3 regions of the Parerythrobacter aestuarii genome follow, and region 2 is predicted to be linked to each of the others. Evidence: predicted binding sites of a transcription regulator. Region 2 holds the regulator's gene; each other region holds the start of a gene.
What was found. The regulator LexA, encoded in region 2, represses DNA repair genes until DNA is damaged. The targets are predictions, from matches to a motif close to GTTCCNCNCTTGTTCT.
Positions count from the first base shown of each region.

Region 1: a site for LexA is predicted at 1,966-1,981, ahead of QPW08_RS08280 (ImuA family protein). Genes of this name have one in related genera too.
Region 3: a site for LexA is predicted at 1,902-1,917, ahead of recA (recombinase RecA). Genes of this name have one in related genera too.

Region 1 covers NZ_JARBWD010000001.1:1,694,158-1,700,290, forward strand. The annotation lists gene QPW08_RS08270 (sodium-dependent transporter) at 1-213, shown strand, start outside; gene QPW08_RS08275 (amino acid permease) at 312-1,889, shown strand; gene QPW08_RS08280 (ImuA family protein) at 1,999-2,796, shown strand; gene QPW08_RS08285 (DUF6504 family protein) at 2,678-4,282, shown strand; gene QPW08_RS08290 (PilZ domain-containing protein) at 4,279-4,698, opposite strand; gene QPW08_RS08295 (carbonic anhydrase) at 4,865-5,599, opposite strand; gene QPW08_RS08300 (putative DNA modification/repair radical SAM protein) at 5,855-6,133, shown strand, end outside.
Region 2 covers NZ_JARBWD010000001.1:1,944,555-1,950,687, forward strand. The annotation lists gene trpD (anthranilate phosphoribosyltransferase) at 1-535, shown strand, start outside; gene trpC (indole-3-glycerol phosphate synthase TrpC) at 532-1,317, shown strand; gene moaC (cyclic pyranopterin monophosphate synthase MoaC) at 1,579-2,049, shown strand; gene QPW08_RS09520 (molybdopterin molybdotransferase MoeA) at 2,046-3,227, shown strand; gene lexA (transcriptional repressor LexA) at 3,321-4,001, shown strand; gene QPW08_RS09530 (ComEC/Rec2 family competence protein) at 4,083-6,133, opposite strand, start outside.
Region 3 covers NZ_JARBWD010000001.1:2,198,665-2,204,797, reverse strand. The annotation lists gene QPW08_RS10750 (DUF4139 domain-containing protein) at 1-189, shown strand, start outside; gene QPW08_RS10745 (DUF4139 domain-containing protein) at 200-1,855, shown strand; gene recA (recombinase RecA) at 1,995-3,053, shown strand; gene QPW08_RS10735 (class I SAM-dependent methyltransferase) at 3,268-4,092, shown strand; gene QPW08_RS10730 (cation:proton antiporter domain-containing protein) at 4,102-5,862, opposite strand; gene QPW08_RS10725 (bifunctional GNAT family N-acetyltransferase/carbon-nitrogen hydrolase family protein) at 5,922-6,133, opposite strand, start outside.

The DNA of each region.
Region 1 (6,133 bases), 250 kb from region 2:
GATGGCTTTACGGGCAAGGTCATGCTCCCGTTGGGTGCGCTCCTCACGTCGATCTTCGTTGGCTGGAAAGCCGACCAGAAGATGGTGCAGGACGTGACAGGTCTCACCGGGCCTATGTTCGGGGTGTGGCGTTTCCTGATCGCCTGGTTGTGCCCGCTGGCGGTCGGCATCATCCTTGTTACCGGCCTGTTCCCGTCGGTTCTGGGGGGATGATTTTCTCCATTGGCGTGCGCATAATTCGGGAGTAGCTCTCGCTTTCGACTGGCAGGGCGAGAGGGTCTCGCTGCGGGTCGGTGGGAGCTCTCCCGGTTATGTTTCTTGATCGTGTAAAACCGCTCGATGCGATCCTTGCGACCGCTCAAAAGAAATCGCTGCATCGCTCGCTCGGGTGGCTGCAACTGACGCTACTGGGGATCGGCTGCGTTATCGGCACCGGCATCTTCGTTCTCACTGCAGTCGGGGCCCAGAAAGCGGGTCCGGGCCTGATGGTGGCTTTCGCCATTGCCGGGGCGGTCTGCATCGTGGCAGCGCTCTGCTATGCCGAGATTGCGGCGATGGTTCCTGTTGCGGGGAGCGCCTATACCTACAGCTATGCCACTATGGGCGAGTTCCTGGCGTGGACAGTGGGTTGGGCGCTGATTATGGAATATGCGATTGCCGCCAGTGCCGTGTCGGTCGGATGGTCGGGATATTTCAGCGGTACGATCCTCAACGAATTCTTTGGTATCCAGTTGCCCGCCTGGCTCAGTGCTGGGCCTTTGGCACTTGGCGGTGCTGAAGGCGGGTTTGTCAACCTGCCGGCATTGTTCATCGCGCTGGTTGTTACTGGCCTGCTGGTGATCGGGACCAGCGAGAGCGCCAAGGTCAATGCGATCCTCGTCGCAATCAAGGTCACGGCACTGACCGCTTTTATCGCGCTCACGTTGACTAGTTCGGAATTCAGCGCCGAGAAGTTCAACCCCTTCCTTCCTGCGGGTCTGTTCGGGGGGTGGGGTACCGGTGTTGGAGCGGTCGGTGCGGCGGCGACGATGTTCTTCGCCTACGTTGGGTTTGATGCGGTTTCGACTGCCGCAGAAGAGACCAAGGACCCCCAGCGGAATGTGCCTATCGGATTGGTGGGGTCGCTGCTCTTTTGCACTGTGTTCTACATCCTAGTGGCTGCCGGAGCGATCGGGACGCTGGGCGGTCAACCGATCATGGATGCCGCCGGTTTCCCGCTTGAGGCCGGGTCGGCTGAATTGGCGCGGCAATGCGCCATGCCAGAACACGCCGGTGCGCTGGTGTGCTCGAACGAAGCATTGGCACATGTCCTGCGGGCGATTGGTTTCTCCGGTATCGGTAATATGCTCGGCATCGCGGCTTTCCTGGCTTTGCCTTCGGTCATTCTCGTGCTGATCTTCGGACAGACCCGTATCTTTTTCGTGATGAGCCGCGACGGTTTGCTACCGGAAAGGCTCAGCGCCGTGCACCCGAAGTACAAGACTCCGCACGTGGTGACGATCCTGACCGGGCTTGCTGTTGCCATCGGTGCGGCGTTTTTCCCGGTTGGCCAGCTGGCTGACATTTCCAATGCCGGCACGCTCTATGCCTTCCTGATGGTTGCAGTGGCAGTGATGGTGTTGCGCAAACGGGATCCCGACCGCCAGCGACATTTCCGTGTGCCGTTTGTGTGGGTGATTGCGCCGCTGACGATCATCGGTTGCGTCCTGCTGTTCTTCAACCTGCCCAGTGCAGCGATGCTTTTCCTGCCGGGTTGGGGCCTGATCGGCATTGTGATCTACTTCGCCTACAGCCGTGGCCGGAGCCATCTGGGCCGCGGGATTGTCGAGGTTGTCGACGATGTTGCAGGCGAGGAGACGATGGTTCCCATCCATCCGGACCAGCCATAGTTTTTGGTGCATTGTGAGATCAGGGCCGTCCTCGGGGCGGTCCTTTTCGTATGACCATTGCATATCCAGGCGCGATGGAACATAAACGGAACATACGAGTAGATTCGCCATGCGCCCGACAGACACCCTGCCAGCGCTCCCGACTCTGGGAAGCGCCGATATCGCCGCCCTTTCGGCGGCGCGGAGCAATCGCTGGCGTCCGGGTCTTGCCCGGCAGGGGCAGTTTGCACGGCATAGCGAGGTTTTCGCCAGCGCGCGTGAAGCAAGCGGGGCGGGGGTGGCACTGTCGCTGGCACTGGACGAGCTGCGCTCGCGGGTTTCGGGCGAAACCGATGAGGCGGAGGATCGCCGGGCGATCATCTGGGTGCAGGACCGGCAGGCGGCGCGGCTGACCGGACGACCGTATCGCCCGGGCCTGCCGCAGGCGATCCGACACCGGCTCATCCATGTGCTGGCAGACAAGCCGCAAGACCTGTTGTTCGCGCTCGAGGAAAGTCTGCGCTGCCGCGAGGTGGCCTGTGTGATCGGCGAACTGGCCGGCAATCCGAAGGCGCTCGATTTCACCGCTTCGCGTCGCCTCAGCCTCGCGGCAGAAAAGCATGGCGTGTCGCTGTGGCTGGTGCGGCTCGATGCCGCGCGCGATCTTTCGTCCGCCCGCCTCAGGTGGGACGTGACCAGCGCGCCATCGCCTGCCCCCGAATGGAACCCGCAGGCTCCGGGCATGCCGAGCTGGAAAGCCGAACTGTTCCGGGCGCGCAGCCATGCGCCGGGCAAATGGATGATGCGTGATGACGGTACAGGATGTGTCGCCAGTCGCCCGCACCACAATGACGGCAAGCGATCCGCCCCGGCGAATCCTTTCCATCTGGTGCGCGCGTCTCGCGATCGATCGCTGGCGGCTTGCTGAAGGGTGCGAGCGGGGGGAAGGGCCAGACGCCGAACCGCTCGCGCTGATCACCGAGACCGCCCATGGCCCGCGGATCGACGCGGCCAACAATGCTGGCACCGCTGCCGGTGCGCGCAAGGGGATGATGCTGGCCGATGCGCGGACGCTGTGTCCGCAGCTGAAAGTTGCTCCCTCCGATCCCGCCGGCGATCTCGATGCGCTGGAGAAGCTCGCGCTGTGGGCACAGCGCTGGGGGCCATGGAGCGCGCTCGACCCGCCCGACGGAGTGATCGTCGATGTCGCTGCGGTTGCGCACCTGTTCGGCGGGGAAGCGACGCTGCTGGCCGATGCGCAGGCGCTGTTCGAGAAGCGCGGGATCACCGCCCGGCTCGCCATTGCACCCACTGCGGGGGCGGCCTGGGCGTTGGCGCATCATGGCCCGCCGCGCAGCATCCTGTCGCCCGATGACGATATGGCCACGCGCCTGTCCGAACTGCCTGTCGCAGCACTGCGGCTTGACGACGATGTCATCACCATCCTGCGCCGCCTGGGCCTCAAGAAACTCGGCGAACTGGGCTCTGTCGGCCGCGATGCACTGCTGCGCCGGTTCCGCAACCGCCGTTCGCCCGCTGCCAACCCGCTGGTGCGGATGGACCAGCTGCTGGGCAAGGTGCCGGAACCGCTGCTGCCTGTCATCGCCCAGCATGATCCGCTGGTCCAACGGCGCCTGCTGGAGCCGATCCGGCATCGCCAGCTCCTCGACCAGGTGCTGGCCGACTTGGCCGAAGACATGGCGCGCGAGCTGGAAGGGCAGGGCAAGGGCGCCCGACGGCTCGAACTGGGCCTGTGGCGGGTCGATGGCGAAGTGGTGGTGCGGCGGCTCGAACTCGCCGCCGCCACCCGTGATCCGGCGCATATCTGCCGCCTGTTTTCCGAGAAGCTCGAGGGGATCGACGCCGGTTTCGGGATCGAGACCGTGCGCTTGCGCGCCAGTTGGGCCGAGCCGCTAGCGCTGGCGCAAGGGGATATCGAGCAGGCGGCAGAACAGCATGGCACTTCGCTCGCGGCTTTTATCGACCGGCTGACCACGCGACTCGGCGCTCAAGCGGTGCGGCGTCCGATACCCTATGGCAGCCACATCCCCGAACGGGCCCAGCGCTGGCAGCCCCCGCTGGAGTCGCCGCCAAGCGAGCAGGAGGAACTGCGCTTCCACACCCGCCCGCTCAAGCTGCTCGACCGGGCCGAGCCTATCGCAGTTCTCTATGCCACCCCCGATGGCTATCCCCAGCGCTTCCGCTGGCGCGGCAAAGTGCATGAGGTGACCCGCTGCGAGGGGCCTGAACGAATCGCGCCGGAATGGTGGCGCGAACGCTCGACTGTGCGCCTGCGCGATTACTACCGGATCGAAGACAGCAAGGGGCGGCGCTACTGGATCTATCGTCACGGCATCATCGGCGATGGGCGGGGTGGCTTGCCCGAATGGTTCCTGCAGGGTCTATGTGCCTAGCCGCCAGCGACCAATCCCCTGCGCCCACGCCGTGCAACAGGGATGTTGCCGAAGTTTGCAATCGGACCCGATTCCACTTCCTCAATATAGACAGTCGCGTTGAACACGGCCTGCGGGATAGGCCGCTCGAAAACGAAGCCGCACCGGCCATCTTCCGTCCACACCACAGTGCCGAAAAATTCGCGCCCGTTCCAAGAGAGTAGGCCCGACACACCTTTCGCAGGAGGAGTTTCGGTATCAAAGCGAGCCCCTGTGCGAGAGAGGTCCGACAGGACCACATCCAGAACCCCGCCATGCGTTTCGAAACAAGCTGGGCAATGCACCGTCTGGCGCTGCATCTTGCGGCGTTCTTCCCGCACCGGCTCTGTCAGTTCCTGCCCCCCTGACAGCATGGCCATCGCCTGCATCCTGTTCATCTGTGCACCCCGTTTTTCCTTATGGGACCGGAATGCCTTGCAATGGTTACCCATGGGGCAGCGTAAATGGTTAGCGGCGCAGGAAGGATACAAAGAAAGGCCCGCCCCATGACGTCACGATCACAAGGCGGGCCTGATATATCCTGCAGGCAGGATGGGGGGGATCTTACTCTGCCGGTGCAACCAGCAAGCGGTTGCCAAGCGGCTGCACGGAACGTGCCGACGGGCCAAGCGCTTCATACAACGCTTCGATCTGTTCGGCGCTGGCGGTCATGGTATTGCTGGCGACATGCCAGTTGACGCCTTCGCTGCACGGCGGCGTGGTGAGCGAACCCATGTAACGATAGACCGTGAGATCGGCCGGGATCATGGCCGAAGTGTCGAGCATTACATCGGTGCCGGCGCCGGTGGTCATGGCGGCGATGATCTTGTCGAGTTCCGGGTTGGCATCGCCTTCCACGAACATGACGCCAATGACGCCCAGCGCGCCGTCGTCGGTGGCATGCACGAAGTGCGCAACCAGCGGGTGACGCTCTCCGTCGAAGGCGTGTTCTGCCGGAGTGTGGAAGTGTACTTGCAGCAGGTTGAAGTGCTGCGTGCCCGAATGCATGAACTGGCCCGGTGCGAAGTCGACCTGGACCTTCTCTTCACCCACGACCAGCTTGCCACCGGTGGCGCCGTAATTGGTCATGACGGTGATATTGCCGATGACCTTGGACGAGCCGAGATCGATCGGTGACTGCATGTCACCGGCATCGCACATCGCATAGTCGGGGTTCACCTTCGACCATTCTTCCGGGGTCGTGCCATCGCCAAAGTTCCAGTCCTTGCCATGATGGTCAAAGGCGAAGGCGGGTGTGGCAGCAAGCGCGGTGGCTACGAGAAAAGCAACGGGTTTCATATCCTACTCCTACTTGGCGAGAGTATGGCGGGAGTAGGGGCCACACGCTCGCATCTTGCGAAACTAATTGGCCGATACTGTGAAGGTGTTAATCGGCCTGGTGTTGCGTCCGACATCACGAATGCTTGTGCATTCGCCAGAGGGGCCCGGTCCGTGCCCCCAATACGCCATCGGAAAACCTTGGTTCCCGGCTTTCGGCTAGGAGTTGCAAATTTTGAACTGGTGCGTGTGCAGGAAGGAACATATAAAGAACATATGTCCGCTCAGACGATCCTTCAAAAGCTCGAAATCCTTGCAGATGCGGCGAAATACGATGCCTCCTGCGCATCGTCAGGCACGGCGAAGAAGAACTCTCTCGGCGGGAAAGGTATCGGCTCGACAGAGGGGATGGGCATCTGCCACGCCTATGCGCCTGATGGTCGCTGCATCTCGTTGCTCAAGGTACTGCTGAGCAATCACTGCATCTTCGACTGCCATTATTGCATCAACCGCAAGAGCAGCAATGTCCGCCGTGCGCGCTTCACGCCGCAGGAG
Region 2 (6,133 bases):
AATGGGCCGGATCCAGCCGATCCGCCAGAAACTGGGCAAGCGCACCATCTTCAACCTGATGGGTCCGCTGTCCAATCCGGCGGGCGTCAAGCGTCAGCTGATCGGGATTGCCCGCCCCGGCTATGTGCCGATCTACGCCGACGCCAAGGCGCGGCTGGGGACGGAGCGGACCTTTATCGTCTCCGGCGATGAAGGGCTAGACGAGCTGAGCCTAGCTGGTGGAAACGAGCTGGCTAACGTCCATGGCAATGAATTCGAGATGCGGCGGGTCGATTGCACCATGGCCGGGCTCGAGCATTCGCCGGTCGAAGCCATCCGCGGCGGCGATGCGGCGCACAATGCCAAGGCCCTGACCGCGCTGCTCGATGGCACGCCCGGCCCCTATCGCGATGCAGTGATCTTCAACGCTGCCGCCACGCTGATGGTGGCGAGCGATGTCGACGACTGGGAAGCAGGCGCCGCCACCGCCGCCGAAGCGCTCGACAGCGGCAAGGCCAAGGCCCTGCTGGCGCGCTGGATCGAGATGGCGCGATGAACAAGCTCGAAGAAATCTGCGCCGGCAAATACGACGAAGTCGCCACCCGCAAGGCCGCAACCTCGCCTGCCGAGCTGGCAGAGCGCATCGCCGCGCAATCCGCTCCGCGCGGCTTCGAAGCGGCCCTGCGCGCCAAGGCCGAGACCGGCTTTGCCCTGATCGCCGAGGTCAAGAAGGCCTCACCTTCCAAGGGCCTGATCCGCGCCGAATTCCACCCGGCCGCTCATGCTCAGGCCTATGAAGCAGGCGGTGCAGCGTGCCTCTCCGTCCTCACCGACGAACCCCATTTCCAGGGCCACGCCGATTACCTGCGCGAAGCCCGCGCGGCTTGCACCCTGCCGGCCCTGCGCAAGGATTTCATGGTCGATCCGTGGCAATGCGCCGAAGCCCGCGCGATGGGGGCCGATGCGATCCTCATTATCGTCGCTGCCCTGTCCGATGCGCAGATGCAGGAGATCGAAGCCGCCGCCCGCGAGGACGGCATGGATGTGCTGGTCGAGGTGCATGACGAAACCGAGATGGAGCGCGCGCACGCGCTGCAATCGCGGCTGGTCGGCGTGAACAACCGCGATCTCAAGACCTTCACCACCGATCTTGCCACCACCGAACGGCTCGCCCCGCTTGCACCCGCAGGCGCGCTGCTGGTCGGGGAGAGCGGGATCAACACCCACGCCGACTGTGTGCGCCTGTCCCGGGCCGGTGTACGCACCTTCCTCGTCGGCGAGAGCCTGATGCGGCAGGACGATGTCGAAGCCGCCACGAGGGCGCTCATAGCACCCTGATCCGTTCGCCCTGAGCTTGTCGAAGGGCAGCCACCACGTTTCTACAAGCGTCTTAACCGGGCTTCGACAAGCTCAGCCCGAACGGGGATGGGAGCAGTTGGTCAGACCTCTGTCCTACTCCCTTCGACTCTGGCATGGAGGCCGCATGACAACCTGCAACAACCTTCCAATTCTGCGGTATCAACCACCGATTGAGGCCGCCGATTTTTTCGCGCTTGGACTGTGTAACATGCGGTCCATGTGTGCCGGGGTGACGACGAAATGAGTGGGCTGACACACCTCGACGAATCGGGCGCGGCGCACATGGTCGATGTCGGCGGCAAGCCTGCAACCCAGCGGCTGGCCCGCGCGGGCGGCGTGATCCGCATGAGCGCCGAAGCCCTCGCCGCGATCAAGGCCGGCGATGCGCCCAAGGGCGACGTGCTCGGCACGGCGCGGATCGCCGGGATCATGGCGGCGAAGAAAACTGCCGAGCTCATTCCCCTGTGCCACCCGCTCGGGCTCGACGCGATCGACGTGACTTTCGACTATGCCGATGGCGGGATCTCGGTCAGCGCGGCCGCTTCGCTCACCGGCAAGACCGGGGTGGAAATGGAAGCAATGACAGCGGCTTCCGTCGCATTGCTCACGATTTACGACATGGCCAAGGCGCTCGACAAGGGCATGGTCATCGGCGAGGTCCGCTTGCTGGAAAAACGCGGCGGCAAGTCGGGCCACTGGACCGCCGAATGAGCAGCCCACAGCTGAGCCTGGAAGACGCGCAGGCGCGGATGCTGGCACTGGTCGAGCCGCTGGCGGCGGAGACGGTAACGCCGGAAGCGGCCGTGGGGCGCTACGTAGCCACACCGCTGGTCGCCCAGCGCACCCAGCCCCCGGCCGACCTTTCGGCGATGGATGGCTATGCCGTGGCTGGCCAAGGCCCGTGGCAGCGGGTCGGCGAAAGCCGCTGCGGCGCGCCATTCGAAGGCAGCATTGCGCCGGGCGAATGTGTCCGCATCTCGACCGGGGCGATCATGCCCGATGGTGGCGAGCGCGTCCTGCTGCAGGAAGATGCCGAGGTCAGCGGCGAAACAGTCACAGCGCTGGAGGACCCGCCCACCGGCAAGCACATCCGGCGCAAGGCCTTCGAGTTCTCGCCCGGCGATGTCCTGCTTGAGGCGGGAACCCGCATCGGACCGGCTGCGCTGGCGCTGGTCCGCTCATCCGGCAACGCACAGGTCGCGGTTCATGCCCGCCCCACCCTCGCGATCTTCGACAGCGGGGACGAGCTGGCCAGCGATCCGACCGAGTGCGCCCGGCATCAGATCCCGGCCAGCAATGGCGCGATGCTGGCGGCGCTCGCATCGAGCCTGCCCTGCACTATCCGCACCGGCGCGCCATTGCCCGACCAGCTCGATGCCATCGTCGCCGCGCTGGAGGCCAATGCCGATGCCGATATGATCGTGCTGACCGGCGGCGCCTCGGTCGGCGACCATGACCTCGCCAGGCCTGCGCTTGAAGCTGTCGGCGCCGAGCTCAACTTCTGGAAAGTGGCGATGAAGCCGGGCAAGCCACTGATGGTAGCGCGGCGCGGCAAACAACTGGTGCTGGGGCTGCCGGGCAACCCGGTCTCGGCCTTCGTCACCGGCTTCCTGTTCATGCTGCCTGCGCTGCGCAAGCTCTCCGGTGCGCACAGCTGCCTGCCGACCGCACTGCCCCTGCCGCTGGCTGCGGATTGCCCGCCCGGTGGTGTGCGGCGCGAATTCCTGCGTGCCGAATGGACGCCGCAGGGGCTGGTTCCGCTGGTCGAACAGGACAGCAGCGCGCTCCTTTCGCTGTCCAAAGCGCACGCGCTGATCGACCGTCCCGCGCATGGAGATGGGACGAAAGCGGGAACATCTGTTCCGGCGTTCCTGGTGGAAAACCCCTGAAATGCTTGACTTGGCAAAATTGGTTGCCTAATTGTTCCGCATTCGTTCGCATCCGCGGGCGGAGTTGGAACAGGCTATAGGGAGCCACCCGACATGCTGACCGCAAAGCAGCACGAATTGATCCGCTTCATCCAGCAGCGACTGGAAGATACGGGAATTTCCCCCTCGTTCGAGGAAATGAAGGAAGCGCTTGATCTCAAGAGCAAGTCCGGGGTCCACCGGCTGATCTCGGCGCTGGAAGAGCGCGGCTTTATCCGCCGCTTGCCCAATCGCGCCCGTGCACTGGAAGTGCTCAAGCAACCTGAAGATGTCGTGGGCGGTGGCAAGCCTGCCAACGACGTCGTTGCTAGCCGCACAATTGCCCCCACGGTTGCGCCGCAGGCGGCCAACGATGTGATCGAGATCCCGCTGCATGGCCGCATTGCCGCTGGTGCCCCGATCGAAGCGCTGGAGGACTACCAGTCGCTGCCGGTCCCGGCCGCGTTGCTTGGCCCGGGTGATCACTATGCATTGGAGGTTTCCGGCGACTCGATGATCGAAGCCGGCATTTTCGATGGCGACTTCGCGCTGATCCGCCGCACCGATACCGCTCGCGATGGCGAGATCGTCGTAGCGCTGGTCAACAATGAGGAAGCGACGCTCAAGTACCTGCATCGCGACAGCGGGCAGATCCGGCTCGACCCGGCCAATGCCGCTTACGAAGCGCAGGTCTATGCCCCCCAGCAGGTGCAGGTACAGGGCAAGCTCGCGGGGCTTCTGCGCCGCTACCACTGATTTCTACCCCGTGGGGAGCGGCTGTCCCCGCTTGAGGCTGTCCCGCCTACTGCCGCTCCCCCAACCCTCTGTGATGGCGACCTAGTCCTCGCGTCGGCTCCGCCACCAGCCATGCTCGCCCTCGCTCTCGGCAACGCTAGTGAAACGCTCCTCTTCCAGGAACAGGGCCAGTCCTCCTTCCCGGCTCAGGAACCGCCCATCGGCCTTGAGCCATTGCGGCCTGCAACTCCTCGGCAGCCAACGGTCGGCAATGACGATATCCGCCCGGTCACATGCTGCCGCCAGCGCCCGCTCCTCGATCCGGTCGCGGCTGCGCGCCATCAGCAGCTGCCAGTCCCTGCCCTCGCGCCGGAGCGTGAGCGAACAGAAGTCACGACTGCAACGCGCGCCGTGCCAGTCGGTGATGGTGACAGGTTCACCCTGCATCCCGGCCAGCTCCATCAGGTTGTCGCGGGCATAGTCCGACCGGCTCTCCCGCAGCATGATCAAGCCGTCCCCTTCGACAATACCGACGTGTCGCCCGTCTCCGGAAACAAGGACATCAGGTGCGGGCGTCAGCAGCAGCGACAGCGTCGCCATGACCGTCGGAACAAAGCCGAGCAACCGCTTGCGGCCCTGCCACAGGGCCAGCCAAAGCCCGCCGAGCACAAACAGCGCCAATGTCCCCATGCCCATCTGCGGCATCAGTTTGACCGCTCCAGGCTGTTCCGCCGTGAAATGTGCAATGTTCAACAACAGGTCAAGCGACTGTCCGACCAGCCACCACAACGGGTCTCCGAGACCGACAAGATCGAAGCAAAGCGCGACTGCGATCAGCGGCATCGAGACAAAGGTGACCAACGGGATCGCCATCACATTCGCCAGTGCGCCGTAGACTCCGGCCCGATGGAAATGAAACAGCACGATCGGCATCAGCGCGATCTCGATCACCAATCCGGTCATCAGCAGCATCAGGACTCGCCGGCCCGTGTGGAAGAACCAGCTCTCCTCACGCGGAGCGAGGAAGCGTTTGACCGGACTGGAGTTGTGCAAGGCAACGATAGCCATGACGGCGGCATAGCTCATCTGGAAGCTCGGCCCGATCACAGCTTCGGGCCAGAGCAGCATCACAAACCCCGCAGCCACGGCCAGCATTCGCAGCGATAATGGTTCACGACCCAGCGCGATCGCTATCAGGACCAACACCGCCGCTGCGCAGCTTCGCACGGTCGGCACTTCTGCCCCGGTCAACAGCGTATAGCCGATTCCCGCCCCGGCCCCGACCGCTGCAGCCACCAGCGGCAAACGCACCCGCAAGGCAAACCACGGCCACAGCGCCAACAGCTTGATGGCGAGAAGATAAGCTGCCGCAATAATCGCACTGACATGCAGGCCACTGATGGAAAGCAGGTGCGTCAAGCCAGCATCGCGCATGGCCTCCTCATCGGCCTCAGCGATGGCTCCGCGATCCCCGCTGGCAAATGCAGCAGCGATGGATCCGGCAGACCCTTGCAGCTTGCTGCGAACATGGGTGGAAAGTGCCCTTTGCACAGCGACAAGGCCCGACGGTGGCGGCGCCGGCTCCACTAACTCGATCTGACCGAGCACTGAGCCAGTCGCCGAATACCCATCGAACCATGCCCTGCGGGCGAAATTGTAGGCACCCGGAACCATCGGCGGCGATGGCGGCATCAACCGCGCCCTCAGCCGTACGACAGCGCCTTCACGATATTCCGGTTGCGCCTGATCCAGGGGCACGTTGACACGGATCTTGCGTGCGGTGCCCGTTTCTGCATCGCGAACCGCCAGCACCAGCCTGATCCGGTCGCGCGCCGGCTGTTCTTCGCGAGCGAGCACCCGACCCGAGTACCACTCGACCGCAGGTGCGGGAATCGCTTCCGCCCCGACCATTGCCGATCGAGCCCAGATCAGGCCGGTACCGAAGCCCAGTGCCAGGCTCAGCGCAACACATGCCATGCCCATGTGCACGAACCTTGACTGTCCCAGGATCATCCAGCCGCACAGCGCGCCCAGCCCGCACAAGCCCAAGAGAGCCACCCATTGCCACGGGCCCGGCAACACGAACCAGAGAATGATCCCGACGGCCATGGCGACAGCGACCCAGGGGGCCCTGTCGAAGCCGGAACTGCCGA
Region 3 (6,133 bases), 250 kb from region 2:
AAGAACACGCCGGTCAATGTGGACCTGGTCCAGGCCGGGCTTGATCGCGGATGGTGGGGCAATGATTTCCGTGTCGTGAGCGAAGATATAGCCGGCACGCAAATCAATAACGATCGCCGAAAATGGGTCGTGTCGGTGCCGGCCGAGGGCGAGCGCACCGTCCGCGTCACTTTCGAAACTCGCTGGTAGGAGTGGGCCGATGAGGCGGCTTGCCTCTTTCCTCCTCGCCGCCGCGGCGGTTACCTTGCCAGCCCATCCGGCACTGGCGCGGGAAACCGTCGATGCGTCGGATCCGCAAGGGCTTTCCGTCACGATCTATCGTGATCCGTCTCGCGGCGAATACCAGGCCATGAACCCTGGTTGGCCGCGCGGTTTCGCCATGATCAGTGAGACTCGCAGTGTCACTCTGCCGCCGGGTGAATCGACAATCCGCTTCACCGGGGTGGCGGAAGGCATGGTGGCGGTCAGTGCGATCGTGACTGGGCTGCCCGGCGGGACCATCGAGAAGAACCGCGATGCCGATTTGCTGAGCCCGGCGGCATTGGTCGATGGCACGCTGGGCAACCGTGTTCGCATTACCCGGACCAATCCGGGAACAGGGGCGCAGACCAGCGAACAGGCCATCGTTCGCACTCGTGCCGATGGCGGCATCGTGCTGCAGACGCAGGACGGTTATGAAGCGGTGCGCTGCTCGGGTCTGCCTGAAGGCCTTGCGTTCGACCGCGTACCAGCCGGGCTCTCTGCCAAGCCTGTGTTCTCTATCAATACCAACAGCGATAGCGGCGGAACCTTTACTGTTACGCTCACCTATCTTGCCTGGGGCTTCGACTGGGAAGCGCACTATGTCGGCACGCTGGATGAGGGTGGGGCACGTGGCAAGGTCCGCATGCGGCTGATGAGCTGGCTCACCCTGCTCAACGATAACGGCCAGAGTTTCCCGGATGCCGAGCTGATGGCAGTGGCGGGCACGCTCAATATCGAAAGCAATTTCGAACAGCTGTCCGATCCTCCCACGGCAAGACCGCTGCGGCTGACCTGCTATCCCATCGGCAGCACTGCGCGCGGATCGCCGGTGCCGAACTACGACCCGCGCTATCCGCCGCCCCCTCCGCCGCCGCCTATGGCACCAATGATGGAATCGGCCATGGCCGACGGCATCATGGTCACAGGTGCCCGCATGCAGCAGAAGTCGGTCGTCGGCATGGTGGCGCAGGAAGAGCAATTGGGCGACCTGAAGCTCTACCGTGTCCCGGAAGCGATTACCGTCAATGCCAAGGGGCTGAAGCAGGTTGCCTTCCTCGACAAGGACAAGGTCGAGGGCGAATACGTCTACACTCTGCGCTGTGACCCGTGGAACTTGCCTAACCGGTTCGAGATGCAGGAGTGGTCACCGCAGCCCGCCGACATCGTGTTCGAAACCGTCAATGACGAGGAGCACGGGCTGGGCGTCGCCCTGCCCACCGGCGGCCTTACGCTGTTCGAACCGAGCGCGTTCGGCGACCAGCTCGTCGCTGAGAATCGCCTGCGCGATTATGCGGAAGGCCAGGACGTCGAGATCGATCTGGGCCAGAGCTCGATGGTGTTCGGTGCTTGCGGGCGCGAGCTGGAAGAACGCCCGGCGGATCGCCTCGGTGAATGGGTGACCGTGGGTGCCCGGCTCAGCAATGCCCGTAATGGCAGCGTGCGTATGCGGCTGTTGCTTGGCAGCACGGCTCAGTGGGAAATCCGGCAGGGGCGCAGGGCGCTCAAGACCAAGGACGGGGATTTCATCCTCGAACTCAAGTTGCGACCCGGCGAAGAACGCGAAGTGCGTTGGGACGTTCGCATGCCCGCCACTGGCGAGGGCGACGCATGATCCGCTCCGTACCAGCGAGATAGATCCGTTCCGAACAAATCTTTTTGTTCCGCTCTTGTTCTTTTGGAACAAACGCGGTACATACCTCAACAGTTGAAAGGCAAACGAGTGCCGGTGGCAACTGACGAAGGGGTATGACATGGCTGCGGAACTGAAACTGGTAGACAAGGAATCCAACGTGGACCGTCAGAAGGCGCTTGACGCAGCACTCGCCCAGATCGACCGCGCATTCGGCAAGGGTTCGGCGATGAAGCTGGGCTCGAAAGAAGCGATGAATGTCGAATCGATTTCGACCGGCTCGCTCGGCCTCGATATCGCGCTTGGCATCGGTGGCCTGCCCAAGGGGCGGGTGATCGAAGTCTATGGCCCGGAAAGTTCGGGCAAGACCACGCTGGCCCTGCATGTGATTGCTGAAGCGCAGAAGGCTGGCGGCACAGCAGCCTTTGTAGATGCCGAGCATGCGCTCGACCCGGTCTATGCCAAGAAGCTGGGCGTCGATATCGACGAATTGATCGTGTCGCAGCCCGATACCGGCGAGCAGGCGCTCGAGATCACCGATACGCTGGTGCGTTCGAATGCGATCGACGTGCTGGTGGTCGATTCGGTTGCCGCGTTGGTGCCGCGGGCGGAAATCGAAGGCGAGATGGGCGACAGCCACGTTGGCCTGCAGGCGCGCCTGATGTCGCAGTCGCTGCGCAAGCTGACCGGCTCGATCAACCGCAGCAAGTGCATGGTGATTTTCATCAACCAGCTGCGCATGAAGATCGGCGTGATGTACGGCAATCCGGAAACGACAACCGGTGGCAATGCGCTCAAGTTCTATGCTTCGGTTCGCCTGGACATCCGCCGCACCGGCCAGATCAAGGATCGCGACGAGGTCGTCGGCAACTCGACCCGCGTCAAGGTGGTCAAGAACAAGGTTGCCCCGCCGTTCAAGCAGGTCGAATTCGACATCATGTATGGCGAGGGCATCTCCAAGATCGGCGAAATCCTCGACCTGGGTGTCAAGGCCGGGATCGTGGAGAAGTCAGGCTCGTGGTTCAGCTATGACAGCATCCGCATCGGGCAGGGGCGTGAGAACGCCAAGACCTATCTCAAGGAAAACCCGGAAATTTGCGACAAGTTGGAAGCCGCCATTCGCGGTAAAACCGACGAGGTCGCCGAGGAGATGATGGCCGGTCCTGACGCGGAGGACTGAGACGCTCTTCTCAAGCGGGTGCCGCTGCGGGTTCGACTCCCATTTCATGCACCCGAACACATGGATCGCCGGCGCGGATGCCCCGAAGTCCGCGCCGGCTTTTCCGTTGGTTCTTGCAGCTTGGCCCAGGGCCGCTAACGCGACAATATCGAGGATCGCCGCCGAACCGATCCGGGCAAGTAAGTGGCCGGGACGCCAGCGAGGAGATGAGCGGATGACCGACAAGGCAGCCTGGGAAGGTCGAGTTGGAATGACCTGGGCCACGCACTGGTCGCGCACCGACCGAAGTTTCACCGGTCTCACCGATCTGTTGCTGGCGAGGGCCAGTGCCCGGCCGATTGAGCGGGTGCTGGATATCGGCTGCGGGGCAGGGGAGCTATCGCTGGCTCTCGCACGCGCGCATCCTGCGGCCGAGATCGTCGGTGTGGACGTCAGCGAAGATCTTGTTGCAGTGGCGCGTGAACGAGGAGCAAAACTTCCCAATGTCGGCTTTGAACTCGGCGATGCCGCGATCTGGCAACGCGAGGGATTCTCACCCGATTTGCTGGTTTCCCGCCACGGGGTGATGTTCTTCGACGATCCTGTCGCTGCCTTCTCGCATCTTCACGGTATCGCGGCAGTCGATGGACGGCTTGTCTTCAGTTGCTTCCGGGCGGTGTCGGAGAATCTTTGGGCGCAGGATGTTGTCGGCCTCCTCCCGCCCGGTAGTGATGAACCGGGTGATCCGTTTGCACCGGGCCCTTTCGCATTTTCCGATGCAACCCGCGTCGAAGCCATCCTCACCAAGGCAGGTTGGCTCGATGTCACGATCGAATCCGTCGATTTCGCTTTCGTGGTGGGCGCAGGAGAAGACCCGATAGAAGATGCCCTGGCCTATTTCGCAGTTATCGGTCCGGCCGCGCGCGCAGCTTCGCAGCTGGGGGATGCCGAGAAGGAGCGCTTCCAAGCCAGGCTGAGGCGCTATCTCAAACGCCATGCCAGCGGTTCGATCGTCGCGTTGAAAGCCGGAGCCTGGATTGTGGCGGCCACCAAGGGCTGACAATGCCGCTCAGGTCCTCAGCGTGCTCGTCCTCAGCTTCGGTTTATGAGAGAGACCCGCTTCTTCCTGGATCATATCGCGGAACTCGTCGCGCTTTTCGTGGATGGAGGCAATCACCGGGCCCATCGGGACGCCGATATCTGCCAGGACAGCTTCCGAAAGCTGCAACGAACTCTCCAGCTGCTCCGGTACGGCATGGCTGGCACCTGCGCGATAGAGTTCTGCGGCATGCTGGCTGTCCCGGGCACGGGAAACAATCAGCAGCTCTGGGTGATCGGTGCGCAATTTTCGAGTCAGGCGTTCGGCCAGCACCGGCTCGTCCATCGTCAGTACGACTGCAGGTGAAATTTCGACTCCCAGCCGGCTGAGCGCATCGCCGCGACTGGCATCGCCGAAAACGGCATGATAGCCTTTCCTGCGGGCACTGGAAATGAGGTCGGCGTCGCTATCGATTGCGACATAGGCGCGGTCATGCGCCTTGAGCATGTCTGCCACCAACATCCCGACGCGCCCGATCCCGATAATGATGACGCGCGGCACGTCGTCATCGACATCGTCGGTAACCGGCACCGGCTCAACCCGCCGCCCGATGGCACGACCGAGCATGGCGAGCAGCGGCGTGATGGTAAGGCCGATGGCTGTGACGATCTGCCAGAACTGTGCGGTGCCGGGCTGGATCAGCATGGCCGAGCCGGCAGCCGACATCACGATCAGTGTGGTTTCCGACGGGCTTGCCATCAGGATCCCGGTTTCCGCAGCGGTCGAGCGGCGCGCACCCATCAAACGCAGCAACATGCCAGTGACCAGCGCCTTGAACACAAGCACCAGCATGACGGCGGCGAGTATCGTCCAAAGGTGCTCCCAAATGCTGGAAAGATCGATACTCATGCCGACTGTGATCAGGAACACACCGAGCGCGAGTCCCTTGAACGGCTCCATGATCGATTCGACTTCGCTGTGGTATTCGGTTTCCGCGATCAGCAACCCGGCGATGAGGGCGCCGACGATGGGCGAGAGGCCGGTCACTGCGGTTGCCAGGCTCGCTCCGATGACGACCAGCAACGAGGCGGCGAGAAACAACTCGGGGCTCTTGGTTCGCGCCGCTTGCGCAAACAGGCGGGGCAGGGCGATCCGGCCGAGCACGAGCAGGGCAACGATCACGAGGCCGCCTTGCCACAGCGTATCGACCAGCCCGCTGACACCATCGCTCTGTGCATAAGGGGCGAGCGCACCGAGGATGAAAATGATCGGCACGATCATGATATCTTCGAACAACAGCATGGAAAGGGCTGCGCGGCCGACAGGTGACTTGGTTCCGGAAATAGGCAGCACGATCGCAGTCGATGAGAATGCCAGCGCAAAGCCAAGTGCAAGTGCCCCGGTCCAGTATTGGCCCATCATGGCAAGCACGGCAGCGATACAGCTGCCGATGACCAGCAATTCCATGGCACCAAGGCCGAACACCAGCTTGCGCAAGGTCCATAATCGCTTGAACGACAGTTCAAGCCCGATGGCGAACAGCAGCAATATGATCCCGAATTCGGCAAACGGCGCCAACCCTTCCGGATCTGATATGGTTATGTGTTTCAGCCAGTCGTATTCATACACCCAGGCCCCCAGGCCGAAGGGTCCGACAGCGATTCCGATCAGAATGAATCCGATTACGGGAGTGATCTTGAAGCGAGTGAAAACCGGAATCACGATCCCGGCCGAGCCGAGGATCACCAGCGCGTCGGAAAGGACTGGGGAGAGTTCGAGTTCACCGGCCATGCACCACCTATAGCGCGTGAACGGCGCAGGTCACGGGCCGATTGGCGGCGTCAGCCCTGTTAGCCTCCGCGTCCGCCATGCGGACCGGCCGACGGTGCCTCGCTGTCTTCGCCAATGCGCGGCGAAACCTGTCCCACGCGCTTATCCCATTCGATGCGGTAAAGGTCGAAGCGGCGATCGGCGAGGTTCTGCACGGTGCCTTCCGCCCGGGCCCAGCTGAGATCAGCGAGATTGACGTCGCTAATGGTCAACGTCTCGACATTCTCGCTGG